DNA from 4 places in the Alistipes sp. D31t1_170403_E11 genome. Region 1 is predicted to be linked to each of the others. Evidence: riboswitches for the same ligand, from Rfam matches in the RefSeq annotation. Region 1 holds a riboswitch; each other region holds the start of a gene.
What was found. A riboswitch is a leader RNA that binds a small molecule or an ion and turns the genes downstream of it on or off. The one in region 1 is predicted to bind cobalamin.

Region 1 (3,982 bases):
ATTTCACCCGTTATTTCATGGATCGTCATCTGCCCGAACAGGACTTTACGCAGGTCGGTGTTGAGCGAAAGGTTCAGGTTGCGCGGGACCACGACTGCCTGCATCGGCTCGGCCGGAGCCTCCTCGACAGCAGTGTCCTCCTCCGCAGCGGGGAGCGCGTCCATAATTTCGTTCACATCGAGCAGTTCCGACTTCACATAGAGTCGGCCCGAAAGCATGTCGCCGCGCAGCAGGTAACCGATGTAGTTGGCCAGTTGGCCGTTAGCTGCAAGATCGCTCTTGCCGATCGTCACGCCGAATTCGCCGAGCGTCATCGCGGCCGGGGTAATGGTGGCCGCAGCACGGCGGATATGGACCGCCGGCAGGTCGGGAAGCGTCAGACCCAGGCCTTCGACGACGAAAGTCCCCTGTGCACCGAGTTGCTCATACCGGTTTTTCTCGATGTCGGACATGCGGCCCGAAAGTTTCAGGTCCACGGTGAACAGGCCGCCCAGTTCGACGCCCTTTTCCAGCGGGTAAACCTCCTTGACGGCCCCCAGGTCGACGCGCCCGTCGGCCGAAACACGAAAAACGGGGTCGCTGATGAGGTTGGTGGCGTAGAAAGTCGCCGCAAGGGAGTTCCCGGCCATTTGAAGGCCGAACTTCGAGAGGTCGATAACAGTTTTGTCCATCACGCCCCCGGGGTTCGAAACCTTGGCGGCGATGTTGATACCGGTCACGGCCTTGGGCAGCGACGAGTATTGGAAGCTGCCGTTGCGGACCTCGGTTTTCAATTCGAAGGCCGGAAGCGCCGTACCGCGCATTTCGCCCTTGGCCCAAAGCCCCATCGACAACTCACCGCCCGCCGCGAGATTTTTGAATTCACGGGTGTAGAAAGCCGGAATCAGCGACAGTACATCCTTGAACTGCACCTTGTCGCAACCGGCCTTGAGGTCGAGGGCCAGCGCATCGTCACGCATCTCGACCCAGCCATCGAGGCCGACCGAGACGGCGTTCAGGCGCAGCGTATTGTGCGAGAAGGTAAAGCGGTTGTTTTTCAGGTCGGCATCGATCACGGCGACAAGTTCCGCCTCGGCGTCGCTCAGCAGCGGAATGCCGCCCGACACGAAGCGCAGGCCTGCGGCTGTCAACCGCAGGTCGAGGTCGGTACGGTCGGCCGACATGTTGCCCTGCAGGCGCAGCGAAAGAGGCGTCGTCGAAAAACGCATATTCGTCGAATCGTCCTCGTAACGGATCGCAGCATCGGAAATGCGGAAATCGCGGACCGAAAGCCGGAACGACGAAGGTCCGGCATCCTCCGCCGGTTCTTCCGCCCCGGGTTCGTCCGATGGTTTCATCACGTCCCAGTTAACGGCTCCGTCGGCAAGTTTGTGCGCATGCACCGCCGGCGATGCGAGGATGACTTTGGTCACCTCGAATCCGCTGTCGCCGAAAAGCGACATCAGGTTGACGACCACCGAGATACGCCGTGCGGCGACGATCGTGTCGCCCTCGAAACGGTCGACGCCAACCAGCGTCAGCCCCTTCAGCTCCAGCGAAGCGTTGGGGAAGTGGCGCAAAAGGCTGATATCGAGTTTCTCGAAATCCAGCTTTGCCGCGAGCATCGCATTGGCCTCGCGTTTCACGATGTCGGCGATCTTACCCTTCAGCGCGATCGGCGCGATCAGGGCGATTGCCAGAATAACGGCCACCACGATGGCCGCGATCTTCACGAATTTTTTCATTCCACATCTATTTTACAGGCGAAAAGCGTAGTTTCCGCCTCTTTGAATCCGAGTTTTCCATACAATCCGTGCGCCGCCCTGCGGGCAGGATTGGAGGTAAGCATCACTTTTCCGGCCCCGACGGCAGCCGCATGCCCCAGCGCCGCGCGCACGAGCGCTTCGCCTGCGCCCACTCCCCGGACCGCGGCGTCGACCACCACGTCCTCGATCCACGCCTTGCGCCCCGAAGGTACGTCATACCACACCAGGGTCAGGACCCCGACGACAGTTCCACCGGCCTCGGCCGTGAAAAGCGCAGCCGACGAACTTCCCGCCACCGTCTGCAACCGCTCCGCCGAAGGAGCGGCAAGCCGCGGCGAAAGCTGCGGCATCAGCCGCGCAAACGCTTCTGTCAGAGAATCGGTAACTTCGGTCACCCGGCGCACGTTAAGTTCCATCGTCAGCATATTTAGTACAAAGATAGCCTTTTTAGCCGAAACGTTATGGCTATCTGCGGAAAAAAGCGTACTTTTGCCCCGCAACGGTTCCATCGGCGCCCCGGAAGGGCGCATGGGATTAAAAGGGAATGCCGTGAAAACCGGCAACAGTTCCCGCTGCTGTGAGTTACGCCATGCGTTCCGGCACTCTTTGGCCACTGTCCCAACGGACGGGAAGGCGCCGGAACGGTAACGAGTCAGAAGACCTGCCGCTGCAATTCGAAATACGGATCAACCCTGCGGAGAATGGGGGCGGCAAGCGATCACGAGGAGTCATCCTTCAGGCACTTAACCTCCCGGAAACGCACTTTAGTTTACGACGATGAAACGCTTCGTGCGAAATACGGCGGCATGCGCCCTTGCAATGCTCTGCTGCGCCTGCATGGACTACGGACCGCTCCCCGAAGAGCCGTTCAGCCAGACCGCGCGCGGCGTGTTCATCACCTGCGAAGGCAATTTCATGTGGGACAACGCTTCGCTTTCGTTCTACAACCCGGCGACGCGGACGGTCGAAAACGAAATCTTCCTGCGCGCCAACGGCATGAAACTCGGCGACGTAGCCCAGTCGATGGCCATCCGCGACGGACGGGGTTACGTCGTGGTCAACAATTCGGGTGTGGTTTACGTGATCGACACCGACACGTACCGCGTCACGGGATTGATCGAGGGCATCGTATCGCCGCGTTATATCCACTTCCCCAACGACACTACGGCCTACATTACGGACCTTTACGACCCGCGCATCACCGTCGTGGATACGCGCAACAACCGCATCCGGGGCCGGATCGGCATGAACGGCCACAAATCGACCGAACAGATGGTCCAATGGAATGACAAAGTGTTCGTCAACTGCTGGTCGTACGATAACAAAATCCTCGTAGTCGACGCCGCACGCGACATGCTGGTCGATTCGATCGAAGTGGGCTGGCAGCCCTCATCGCTGGTCCTCGACCGCCACGGAAAACTCTGGACCGCAACCGACGGACGCAACGGGGAAGCCCCCGCCCTGTGGCGCATCGACGCCCAAACGCAACAGGTCGAACAACGTTTCGACCTTCCGGAAGAACTCCGGCCTTCGGAACTGACGCTCAACGGCGCGCGTGACACGCTTTATTACATCGGCCGCGACATCTGGCGCATGCCCGTCATCGCGGAATCACTGCCCGCAACCCCGTTCCTGCCCTATTCCGAGACGATCTACTACGGAGTGGCGGTCGACCCCGACACCTCGGAAGTCTACGTCGCCGACGCCATCGACTACGTGCAGCATGCCGTGGTTTACCGCTTCACGCCGCGCGGCGTACCTGTGGACACCATCCGGGTCGGCATCACCCCCGGGGCATTCTGTTTCAAACGATAAATTCAACCGCACCATGAAAAAATACGCATTCCTCCTGCTTTTGGCCACCGCCTGCAACTCGGGCGAAACGATCACGAAAACCGAGATCGAAGAACCGGCGTCCACAGTCATCGAATACACTCCCGCACCGGGACAGTTTATCAATAGTCCGACCGCAGGATTCGACACGCAGGCCATCACGACGGCCGCAGACGCCGTCGCCTACGCCGAACGCCGCCTGGCCATGGGCGGCGACCCCGATCCCGACAGTCCGACAGCCGATTACGGCTTCGTATCGCTCGGAGGCTGGGGCGGTTACCTCGTCGTCGGGTTCGACACCCCGGTGGCCAGCACGGGCGGCTACGACCTCTACGTTACAGGCAACTCGTTCAACGGCTCTTCGGAACCGGGAATCGTCTGGGTGGCCCAGGATGCCAACGGCG
Region 2 (3,982 bases), on a different contig from region 1:
AAACTGCCCGTTTCGCGCCTCCAGCGCGACCTGACCGACTCGACCGTATTGCGCAACATCGGCGTGCCCATGGCCCACGCGGTGATCGGTTTGCAGTCGTTGCTGAAGGGGCTGAACAAAGTAATCCTCAACCCCGAAGCGCTGGCGCGCGACCTTGAGAACAACTGGGCCGTCGTAGCCGAAGGCATCCAGACCATCCTGCGCCGCGAAGGTTTTCCCAAGCCTTACGAGGCGCTGAAGGCCCTCACGCGCACCAACACCCACATCACCCGCGAGTCGATCGCAGCGTTCATCGAGACGCTCAACGTCGCCGAAAGCGTCAAAGAGGAACTGCGTGCGCTTTCGCCCTCGACCTATACGGGTGTATTCCGGTAGGCCGGCATATACACCGAAAACTAAAGGCAGGACCCGACGGGTCCTGCCTTCGTTTATTCGGAACGGTTCGTTACTCCTTGCAGCAACGCACCGTGTAGCCGTAGGAACGCTCCTTGTCCAGTTCGATATTGATCGAGCCGGTTCCGCTCGACAACTTACTGCGGAAGAAGAGGTGATAGGACTTCACCGAAGATGCTTCCACCGACCAGTAAGCGCCCGAACCGCCGGTCGAGGCACGCAGGCCCACAATGGCGCCCGAACTGTAATTGCGATAACCCTGCGCCGGATACCAGGCCGTCTGCCCCTCGTGGGTGTAGGTCATGCCGTAATTCGCCCCGTCCCATACGGAAACGCCGTCGATATACTGGCGGCCTGCGCTCATATCTTCCCAGGCATCGGTTTTAGGAACCTTATATCCCGGAGGACAGGGATCGTTGAGCGTCTTGCTTTCGCCCCAGAGTTTCGGATTCGGCGAGGCGAGCCAGTTGTAGCCGGTTCCGACCGTATTGTTATAGAATGTCATGGGATTGGCCGCAGCCCCGGCTGTCGTCGTCGTGCTTTTGCTGAAAGCCCAGCCCAAGGCTGGATAGGCCGGATTCAGCACCGTGCCGTTTTTCGCCTCGAGGAAAGCGTTGGCCGAAGCCTCGGCTTTTTTGCCGCCGTAGAACGGGTCCTTGCGGCCCCACTGGTAATACATGCCGTAGGCATCCGTACCGCCGACGGTCGTGCCAACGGCGCCCAGGTTGCGGTCCATGAACACCGTGCCGTTCTTGTAGGTCATCGTCTGCGGGGCATCCGTTACCCAGACGTGCCAGCTCCATACAATTACGCCGTCTTCCATCAGGGCGACGAGGGAGTTGCCCCTGCCGTCGCCGACCGTCAGGGAGATGTCGCCGGAGGTCTTGTCGAAGGCAACGTCCGAAACAAGCCCCTCGGAATCGGTCCACAGCCAGTCGGCCGTCATGCCGTCCGTCAGGGAGATCGCCGGCTCGAAACCGACACCCTCACCGGCGCCGTTTCCGCGCACTTTGGCATTGAAAACATACTTTCCGGGAGCCGGAACCACATAGCAGTTGGCCGTTCCCGCGGCACTCAGGTCGTTGACCTGCGCAGCCGAAAGCGTCCCGCCGTCCGCCAGCAGTATCTCCACCTTGCCGTCCCCGGCCGTTACCGACCGGAACAGGGCCACCCGCTCGTCGCCCGTGGTTTCGATCGGGTTTCCGGCGGCGTTCACGATCTGCCACGGCGTTGCGGCGGCATCCGTCGTCACGGTCCAGAAACCTTTATCATCGCGCCCCATGACGGGAACAGGTCCCGAAACAGGCATTTTCGCTCCGGCGGCATCTTTCAGCCAGGGAGTATCCTTCTCCGCGGCCAGCGTCCAGTAATAAACGTCTCCGTCGGCGGCAATGCCCACCAGCGGCGCCGCCGCGGCCTCTGCATCGCAGGCTACCGTAATCTGCGTACCGTCGCGAAACGTAAGCAGCACGCTGCCTTCGGCCTCGTCCAGCGCCCGCACTTCCGAACGCGACACGGCTTCAGCCAGCGCTTTCAGCGAGACCAGTCCGGCGTTCAGGTCTTCGATTTTCTGTAACAGTTCAGCCGAGGGAGGGGGTACGGGTTTGTCTCCGTCCGGGTCCGAGGGGCCCGATTCGCTCTTGCAGCCGCCCAGGAGCAGTGCCCAGGAGCAGATCATAAGTAACTTTTTCATCATGCTTTGTTTTTCAGTTAATGGTTCCATCTGTTCTGTCTCGTCCGTAACGGACAAACATCACGGTGGATACCGCACAGGCAGAAACAGGCATAATGACCCGGCAAAGCATGGCGACGACTTCCTCATCCGACCGTAAAAAAGTCTGTCCGAAGAGGTTCGCTCCCAATGGAAAAAGAAGGCTGAAGTAAATAAGTACGTACGGAAAACCGCCGGTAACGACTTCAGGCGCTCCCTTTCTCCGCAGGAGCAAACACCCTATCTCGCAAGGCAGGTCTTCTGACTTGTCCCCCGGCGCAACGCCTTCCCGGTCCCGGAGGACCAGTGGCTCAGATTGTCGCGACGAAAATGCCCTTTCGGGCGGGACTCACAGCAGCGGGAACTGTTGCCGATTCACACGGCATTCCCTTTTAATTCCCCTCCATGGGGAAACCATTGCACCGCGAAGGTACAGCTTTTATCGGCAGGATGCAAACGATCCGGCGGATTATTTGCACAGGATACGAAAACCGCTTCTGCACAACAGGCCGGACCGTTTCGACCAAAATGCGCCCTTTTCCCGACTGACACCGCAGCAACTCTGGCACGCGCTTTGTACTTATTCCAGTCAACTGCGGAACAGCAACCGCAGTGAGGTTTCTTCATTTATTTAAGTTTGGGTTAGTAGTTTTAGGAGGGCAACCTCCTGGGGGCAGCAGGCAATCGTGAGATTCCCTGCTGTTTTTGTATGTGCCCGCGCGGCCCTCCGAAAACTCCTTTCAACCGGTTCACGCAACAACCCTCCCCACGCATGCAGAACGGCACGAAGGCCGACAGTGCGCAAACGGCACATCGCCTGCCCGGAAACCGGACGCGAAGTGCCGTTAGCACCCTGCTGCTGCGCAGCATCCCGCACACGCCGGAGCCTTTGCCCTGCTCCTGCGGTCGTTAGCAGTTTACAACCGAAAATCAGTTTCGAAAGGCAACCTCCCGGGGGCAGCAGGCAATCGTGAGATTCCCTGCTGTTTTTTTGTCCCCGGAGGTCCTCCTACTAACCGAACAATTCGTTGAGCACCGCAGCCAGGCGGTACGAGGCCTTGATCAACTGGCTTTCGGGCAGCAGGTAGGTGTCCAGCACGAACTGCTTGTCGTAGGTCTCGTCGGCCCGCTGCCAGTCGTAGATCACCCGGCACGCGACGGCGGTTTCGTGCAGCCATTCGCGGGGCGTACCCTTGGCCATGGCGGCCTTCTCGCGCTTGGAGAAGGTGTCCAGCAACTGTTGATACTCGCTGTAACTCCAGCCGTGGGCCCCGTCCAGCACACCCCAGTCCCACATCGCATGGTAGGACATCTTCCTGCCGTTGAGGTCCGCGCGGCCGCTCTTGCAACCGGCGTATTTGACATGCGAGGGACAGTGCATGTCACCCACGATGTGGATCACATACATCAGGTTCAGCCGCACGAGCGAATCGCTCATATTCCGGTAGTCTTTCAGCCGGTCGACGGCGTGCATCAGTTCGACGACGCAATTGGTCTTCCCCTTGCGCAGGGTGTCGACCAGTTGCATGCCGGCATCCACATAACTCACATGCTCGACGTTTCGGAATTCGGGCGTATCGCGGTACTTGTCCATCCACGATGCGTAGTAAACGATCGAATGGTCGAGGTAGCGGGCGATATTCCTCTTCGCCCGGGGCGTCAGGTTGCATTCGGCGATATACGCAATGGCGTCGTGGCGTGTGCGGTCCCATGCCTGCGACGGCAGCGCCGCGCAGAGCATAAGGCTCAACAAAAACAGTTTCAGGTTTTTCATTGTCTTTCAAATTAACGGGTTAACGATTCGGCGCGGAAGTTATCGAACTGCACGCGGTTCTTGCTTTTGACCGCCGGGGCGAACACCACGCGGGTCGTAGCATC
Region 3 (3,982 bases), 690 kb from region 1:
ACGGCCATCAGGATGCCGAGGAAGAAGAGGATCGTCGGCATGTCGATGTGCTTCAGGGTCTTGGAAACACGCGGCTGGATCGACGCCTCCATGTTGCGGATGCTGCGCTTGCGGTCGTAGATGATTTCGGAGAGCACCCACATGAATCCCAGCGACACCATCATGCCCATGTAGGGCGGCAGGCCCGTCAGGCTCTTGAATACGGGGACGAACAAGAGGCTCAGCACGCCCGTGACGAGCATGAATTTGCGCAGGCGCGGACCGATGCACTCGGGGCATCCTGTCGCAAGGGCCTTGGAGCTGACCGGTGCGGCTTCCGTGTTGTGGATGTAGCGGCAGGCGATGGCCGTGGGGATGACGACCGACACGAGGCACGGCAGGAAGAGGTTGGCGACCAGATTTGCCGCCGAGACGTTGCCGCGCATCCACAGCATGATGGTCGTCACGTCGCCGATGGGCGACCATGCGCCGCCGCTGTTGGCCGCGATGACGATCACGCTGGCGAAAATCCACCGCTCCTTCTTGTTGGCGATCAGCCGTCGCAGCAGCATGACCATGATGATCGTGGTGGTCATGTTGTCCAGGGCGGCCGACATGAAAAAGGTGATGATCGCCAGCAGCCACATCAGCTTGCGCTTGTTGCGCGTGGTAATATGGTCGGTGATGACGTTGAACCCGCCGTAACTGTCTATCAGGTCCACGATTGTCATGGCCCCGATCAGGAAAACGAGGATTTCGCAGGTGTCGCCGAGCTGCTCCACCAGTTCGGACTGGATTTTGGGATCGTTGCCCAGCAGGCTGAAAACCGTCCAGATCGCTCCGGCCATCAACAGGGCGATGGCCGATTTGTCGATCCTGGTTTTGTGCTCCAACGCGATGAAGAGATAACCCACCACGAAGAGCAGAATCATTGTAGCTATCATATTTATATGTTTCTTAGAAAGTCCGTTAGCCGCAAAGTTAATAAATTACCGGGCATCGCGGCTGCCGGATGGGGCATTTTTTGTGTCTCGGATTGGTTTTTGCGATTTTTTGTTTATCTTTGCACTCGCTTTCGAGCGAATGTTTGAGCTGTGGTGTAATGGTAACACAGCAGATTTTGGTTCTGTCGTTCTGGGTTCGAATCCCGGCAGCTCAACAAAAAAAGGTGGTTGTATAACCACCTTTTTTGTTGAATAGGACATGTCGCCGGACTAGTTGCGCACCTTTTCGCGCACCCGGTCGGCAGCGGCCGTAACGGCTTCTTCGGCCTTGTCCGCGGCGCGGAGCACACCTTCTTTCAGTTTGTCTTCGGCTTCCGCCGCGCACTGTGTCGCATCGTCGAGTTTTTCGCCGAAAAACTCCATCGTCTCTTTGGCCTGATCGGCCGCCTGGTCGATTTTCTGGTTTTTCATAGGTTTGTTGGTTTAACGAATCTTGCGGTGGGAGATGAGCGCTGCGATCCATAACAGGATGATCGAGCCGATGACGGCTGTCGCCAGGCTGGCCAGCGTACCGACGGGAACCCATCCGAAAAACGAGAAGAGCCAGCCGCCCAGCACGCCGCCGATGAGTCCGACGATCAGGTTGACGAAAAGCCCTGAGCCCCCGCCTTTGACGATCAGGTTGGCGATCCATCCGGCCGCCAGACCGATCAGCAGATACCATAAGAAATACATAGTTTTGCAATTTAGGACGCTGGATTGAGCACAAAATCCGTACCCGATTCGGCGGCCGTCTTTTATAAAGTCTTTTTCAGCGCTTTTGCCAACTGATCGGGACACGAGGTCCCGCGCCCGCGGCAGTCGATGCCTTCGAGCCGTGCGACGGCTTCCGCGGCCTTCATCCCGCGTACGAGCGCTGCGATTCCCTGCTGGTTGCCGTGGCAGCCGCCCGTAAATACGACGTTGCGGACGATGCCATCTTCGATCTCGATGTCGATTTGCCGCGAGCAGGTTCCCAGGCAGGCGTGCGATATTTTCTGTGTCATGGAGTTACGGTTTTTCAGTTTGATAGTGCAAAGATACGAAACTCGGAACCTTTCACAAAATGTTGAAAACTTCTGTCTCCGGAATTTTGAAAGTCGGGGAATAATGGGGACTTTTGTCATCCGCAAAGGTGTCCTCCGCCCCGGCGGGACGGAGGAGAAGAGGGAATCGGGTGCGAATCCCGGACAGTTCCCGCTGCTGTATGCACTTTATGCCGCAGGCAAATCGTCGAGCCACTGTTCCGTCGGGGACGGGAAGGCTGCCTGAGGGTCGGTGCGAGTCAGAAGACCTGCCTTTGCGCATGCGATGCGGACCCGCGGGGCAACGGGGCCGATTGTGAAACGTATATACTCAATTACAATGGATTACACGCAAATTTCCATCATTAAACGTGATGGTAAAACCGAGCCTTTCTCCTTGGAGAAAATCGTCCGCGCCATTACGAAGGCCTTTCGCGCGGGCGGCATAACGGATGAAGAGCAGGCTGTCGCACAAATCGCCTCCGATGTGGCGGCTGCGATTACGAAGGCCGAGATTTCGGTCGAAGAGATTCAGGACATGGTCGAGGAGCGGCTGATGAAGCGCAACCCTTCGATCGCCAAACGTTATATTATCTACCGGGAGTGGCGCAACGTTGAGCGCGACCGCCGTTCGTCGATCAAAGGGGTGATGGACGGCATCGTGACCGTCGAGAAAAATGATATCAACCTCTCGAATGCCAACATGTCGTCGCATACGCCTGCCGGGCAGATGATGACCTTCGCGTCGGAAATTACTAAGGATTATGCCCTGAAATACCTCGTGGGTGTGCGCCACGGCCGTGCCCACCGCGACGGGGATATCCATATCCACGACCTGGACTACTATCCCACCAAGACCACGACCTGCATCCAGTACGATCTGGGCGACATCTACGAACGGGGCTTTGCGACCAAGAACGGCTCGGTGCGCACGCCGCAGTCGATCCAGAGCTACGCCACGCTGGCCACGATCGTCTTCCAGACCAACCAGAACGAACAGCACGGCGGGCAGTCGATCCCGGCTTTCGACCATTTCATGGCCCCGGGCGTGCTGAAGACCTTCCGCAAACACCTGACCGATATGACGCTGTTCCTGTGCCAGGTAACCGGGGCGTGCATGCCCGAACGTGCCGCGCTGAAGGCGCTTGTCGCCGAACACGTGCCGACGATCGAACCGTGCGAAGCCGCAGTGGGCCGCTTGTTCGCCGCCTTGCGCGAATCGGGCGTGGAGGTTGCCGACGAGGACATCCGCCGCATCTGGAAACAGGCCTACGACACGACGCGTAAGGAGACGCACCAGGCGATGGAGGGATTTATCCACAACCTCAATACGATGCACTCGCGCGGCGGTAACCAGGTGGTGTTCAGCTCGGTGAATTACGGTACGGACTTCTCGCCCGAAGGCCGCATGGTCATCCGCGAACTGCTCTCCGCCACGATCGAAGGCCTGGGGCACGGCGAAGTTCCGGTCTTCCCGATCCAGATTTTCAAGATCAAGGAGGGGGTTTCGTGGTCCGAGGAGGATTATGCCGCAGCCGTTAAGGATTTCGACAAGGCGCTGGCCGGGGAGATCGCGTTCAAGACTCCGAACTTCGACCTGCTGATCGAAGCGTGCCGTACGACTTCCGTGGCGCTGTTTCCCAACTTCATGTTCCTCGACGCGCCGTTCAACCGCCACGAAAAGTGGCGTATCGACGATCCCGACCGCTTCCGCTACGAGGTGGCGACGATGGGATGCCGTACGCGTGTCTTCGAGGACCTGCACGGTGAAAAATCGTCGTGGGGGCGCGGCAACCTCTCATTTACGTCGATGAACCTGCCGCGGCTGGCCATCGAGGCGATGCGCGAGGCCGAAGATATGATTCCCGACGGCAACAAACACGCGATCCGCAAGGAGGCGCGCGAAATTTTCCTCGAATCGGTGCGCAAGACCGCGACGATGATGGCCGAGCAGCTCTACGAGCGCTACCAGTTCCAGCGTACGGCACTGGCGCG
Region 4 (3,982 bases), on a different contig from region 1:
TGACCTGCGGGGCGTGGTGAACGACATCCGCGACCGCATCGACACCCGGATTACACTTCCGGAAGGTTATCATGTCGAGTACGGCGGGCAGTTCGAAAGCGAGCAGGCGGCTTCGCGGACGATCCTGATCGTTTCGGTATTTTCGATCCTCGTAATTTTCCTGCTGCTGTTCAAAGAGTTTCGAAGCGTCCGGCTGTCGTTGGTGATCCTGTTGAACCTGCCGTTGGCGCTGATCGGCGGCGTGGTGAGCATCTTCTTCACGCAGGGCGTCATGAGTATCCCGGCCATCATCGGCTTCATCTCGCTGTTCGGCATTGCGACGCGCAACGGTATGCTGTTGATCGACCGTTACAACTCCCTGCATGCTTCGGGCGCATCGGTCCGCGAAAGCGTCGTCCGCGGTTCGCTCGATCGCCTGAACCCGATCCTGATGACCGCCCTTACGTCGGGGCTGGCGCTGATCCCCCTGGCGTTGGGCGGCGATCTGCCCGGCAACGAAATCCAGAGTCCGATGGCCAAGGTGATTCTCGGCGGACTGATGAGTTCGACGCTGCTCAACGGCTTCATCATCCCCATCATGTATTCCTATATGTACAGTCGGCGCGAAACCGTGGCCGCGGAAACCTTAACCGAAGAATAAGACCATGAAAAAGATACTATGGATTGCAGCGGCATTGCTGGCGGTTTCCCCGCTTGCGGCCCAGAACGCGACCGACGCCGTGCTGCGCTCGGTCGAAGAGAACAACACGACGCTCCGGGCGCTCCGCGAGGAGGTCGCCGCGGAACAACTGGCCAATAAAACCGACATTTTCCTGCCCGGTCCCGATGTGGAGTTCAGCTACCTGTGGGGGTCGCCGGGCGGCATCGGCAACCGCAACGACATTCGCGTCACGCAGTCGTTCGACATCGCCACGATCAGCGGCATGAAAAACCGGTTGGCCGATGACAGGAACCGCCTTGTCGGACTGCAATACAAGTCGGAGCGGATCAAGGTGCTGCTGGAAGCGAAGCGATACTGCATCGAACTCACCTATTACAATGCTCTTCGGGCGGAGGTCGCCAAACGGCTCCGATACGCCCGAACGCTGGCCGAAGGCTATGGCGAACGGCTGGAACGCGGCGACGCCAACCGGTTGGAGTACAACAAGGTACAGTTGAACCTCTCGGCCGTCGAGGGTGAAATGGCGCGCATCGAGGTTGAACGCGCCGCCCTGCTCTCGCAACTGGCGCGGCTCAACGGCGGTGCTCCCGTGCAGTTCGACGATATGCTTTACGGCGCACAGGAGCTGCCCGCCGATTTCGAGGCGTGGTATGCCGATGCCGAGCAGCAGAATCCGCTGCTGCAATACGTCCGCACCCAGGTCGAAGTGAGTAAAAAGGAGGTGAAGCTCAACAAGACGCAGGCCCTGCCGACCTTTTCGGCGGGTTATATGCGTGAAAAGACGCTGGGACAGGCTTACCAGGGCGTCACGGTCGGAATGTCGATTCCCCTGTGGGGCAACAAGAACAAGGTGAAGCAGGCCAAAACCGCTGTCATTGCGGCGGAAGCCCGGCAGGAGGAGGCCCGGCAGCAGTTTTACGACCAACTGCAAACGCTCTACCTGCGTGCCGACGGGCTGCGGCAGACGGCGGCCAAATACCGTGCTTCGCTGTCGTCGCTCAACAACACGGAATTGCTGGCCAAAGCCTTGAACGCAGGCGAAATATCGTTGTTGGATTACATCGTCGAGATAGGGCTGTATTACGATACGGTCAATCAGGCTTTGTCTGCCGAACGGGACTACCGGCAGGCTTTTGCCGATCTTTCGGCTGTCGAGCTGTGACATGCCGGTCTTTTCCCTTACCCCGGTTCCGGCCTGTTTTTTCCGGAACGGGGGTAATTTGTTTCCGGGTCTGGAAATGCCTGCCTCAGCGCGTCGTGACGCCGTTTTGCGAAAATAATCCGGACTTTCGACCAGTTTTTCGGGAATAACCGCTATCTTTGCCACAGGTTTGGTTCTCCTGTTCCCGGATGCGGGAGGGAGTGAAAAGGGAATCGGGTGTAAGTCCCGGACAGACCCGCTGCTGTGTAGCTCCGTTTTCGTTCCGAACATCTCGGCCACTGGTCCCTAAGGGGATCGGGAAGGCTTCGGAACGGGAGTCAGTCAGAAGACCTGCCAGATCGATTCGACATCAGGTAACCCCGCGGAATGGGCATTTGATATCGGCTGTAATTACTGAATGGTTTTTGTTTCGGCCTGCCTCCGGATTCGTGCCTTTCCGGCACGCGGTTTTTACCGGATCAGGGTCGGTTTGATGAGGATGACGCTTATGGAATTACTCGAACGATTATTATTTGGGTCCGAGTCGCTTTGGGGCGGCGGAGTTGCCCACTCGGTGCTGATCCTGGCACTGGTCGTTGCATTGGGCATCATGTTGGGCAAACTGAAAGTCGCCGGTGTGTCGCTGGGAGTGACGGGCATCCTGTTCGTCGGCATCGCCTTCGGCTACTTCGGAATGAATATCGACCAGCACCTGATGCACTTTCTCAAGGAGTTCGGACTCATCCTTTTCGTCTATTCCATCGGTCTGCAGGTCGGCCCCGGATTCTTTTCGTCTTTCCGCAAAGGCGGTATTACCCTGAATAAGCTGGCTGTGCTGGTAGTGCTGCTCGGCGTCGCCACGACGGTCGCGCTTTATTATATCACAGGCCTTTCCATAACGACGATGGTCGGCGTGATGTCGGGCGCTGTTACGAATACGCCGGGCCTGGGCGCCGCCCAGCAGGCTTTCAGCGACCTGCATGCCGGGGCCGATGCGCCGGACATCGCCACGGGTTATGCCGTGGCCTACCCGCTGGGTGTCATCGGGGCCATCCTCACGCTGGTCGGACTTCGCTACCTGCTGCGTATCAATGTGCAGAAGGAAGAAGCCGCCGCCGGACAGGGCATGGATGTACAGAAAGACGCGGTATCCCGTCGTCTTTCCGTCGAGATCACCAATGCGGCCGTCGATGGAAAAACCATTGCCGATATCCACAGCCTTGCGCTGCGCGATTTCGTCATCTCGCGCATCAGCCGTCCCGGCGGAAGTCCCGAACTGGCCGACGCTGATACGGCGCTCCACTGCGGCGACCGGATCCTGCTGGTAGCTGCGCCGCGTGATGTCGAAGCGCTGGTCGCCCTGCTCGGCCGGGAGGTCGACGCCGCGCCGATGATCCAGGACAAGACGATGATTTCGCGCCGCATCCTGATCACCAAGCCCGAACTCAACGGCAAGACCCTCGCCGAACTGCGCGTCCGCAACACCTGCGGAGTGACCATCACGCGCATCAACCGTTCGGGCATCGACCTGGTAGCTTCCGGGAACCTGCAACTGCAAATCGGCGACCGCGTGACGGTCGTGGGCCCCGAATTGTCGGTAGCCCATGCCGAGCGGCTTTTCGGCAATTCGCTCAAGCGGCTCAACCATCCCAATCTGATCCCTATTTTTATCGGCATTGCGCTGGGCGTGGTGCTGGGCAGCATCTCGTTCTGGATTCCGGGCGTTCCGCAGCCAGTCAAACTGGGACTGGCCGGCGGCCCGCTGATCGTCGCCATCCTGATCGGCCGCTACGGACCGCACTACAAACTGGTCACCTATACTACGATGTCGGCCAACCTGATGCTGCGCGAAGTGGGCATTTCGCTTTTCCTGGCGGGTGTGGGGCTGGGCGCGGGCGAGGATTTCGTCCCGACGCTCCTCGCGGGCGGATACGTCTGGATCGCCTACGGAGCCGTGATTACCGTCGTGCCGTTGCTGCTGGCGGGACTTTTCGGGCGTTTTTACTATAAACTCAACTATTATACGCTGATCGGCGTCCTCTCGGGGGCGTCGACCAACCCGCCTGCGCTGGCCTATTCGGCCGAGCAAACGTCGTCCGACGCTCCGTCGGTCGGCTATGCGACCGTTTATCCGCTGTCGATGTTCCTGCGGGTGCTGGCGGCGCAGCTTTTGATCTTGC

Region 2: it holds a riboswitch for cobalamin, as region 1 does, so the genes downstream of both, I2E69_RS09960 (PL29 family lyase N-terminal domain-containing protein) here and I2E69_RS02835 (YncE family protein) in region 1, are expected to answer to the same signal.
Region 3: it holds a riboswitch for cobalamin, as region 1 does, so the genes downstream of both, I2E69_RS00220 (anaerobic ribonucleoside triphosphate reductase) here and I2E69_RS02835 (YncE family protein) in region 1, are expected to answer to the same signal.
Region 4: it holds a riboswitch for cobalamin, as region 1 does, so the genes downstream of both, I2E69_RS07255 (putative transporter) here and I2E69_RS02835 (YncE family protein) in region 1, are expected to answer to the same signal.

Annotation. Positions count from the first base shown of each region.
Region 1 is NZ_JADNHQ010000001.1:744,396-748,377, forward strand. It holds gene I2E69_RS02825 (AsmA-like C-terminal region-containing protein) at 1-1,724, opposite strand, end outside; gene I2E69_RS02830 (GNAT family N-acetyltransferase) at 1,721-2,161, opposite strand; cobalamin riboswitch at 2,229-2,429, shown strand; gene I2E69_RS02835 (YncE family protein) at 2,523-3,560, shown strand; gene I2E69_RS02840 (hypothetical protein) at 3,574-3,982, shown strand, end outside.
Region 2 is NZ_JADNHQ010000004.1:162,814-166,795, reverse strand. It holds gene purB (adenylosuccinate lyase) at 1-375, shown strand, start outside; gene I2E69_RS09960 (PL29 family lyase N-terminal domain-containing protein) at 446-2,086, opposite strand; cobalamin riboswitch at 2,338-2,538, opposite strand; gene I2E69_RS09955 (S1/P1 nuclease) at 3,117-3,878, opposite strand; gene I2E69_RS09950 (BACON domain-containing protein) at 3,890-3,982, opposite strand, start outside.
Region 3 is NZ_JADNHQ010000001.1:53,013-56,994, reverse strand. It holds gene nhaD (sodium:proton antiporter NhaD) at 1-923, opposite strand, end outside; tRNA gene I2E69_RS00240 (tRNA-Gln) at 1,068-1,138, shown strand; gene I2E69_RS00235 (hypothetical protein) at 1,194-1,394, opposite strand; gene I2E69_RS00230 (GlsB/YeaQ/YmgE family stress response membrane protein) at 1,407-1,658, opposite strand; gene I2E69_RS00225 (TIGR03905 family TSCPD domain-containing protein) at 1,721-1,969, opposite strand; cobalamin riboswitch at 2,079-2,279, shown strand; gene I2E69_RS00220 (anaerobic ribonucleoside triphosphate reductase) at 2,328-3,982, shown strand, end outside.
Region 4 is NZ_JADNHQ010000003.1:187,941-191,922, forward strand. It holds gene I2E69_RS07245 (efflux RND transporter permease subunit) at 1-640, shown strand, start outside; gene I2E69_RS07250 (TolC family protein) at 645-1,823, shown strand; cobalamin riboswitch at 1,977-2,176, shown strand; gene I2E69_RS07255 (putative transporter) at 2,311-3,982, shown strand, end outside.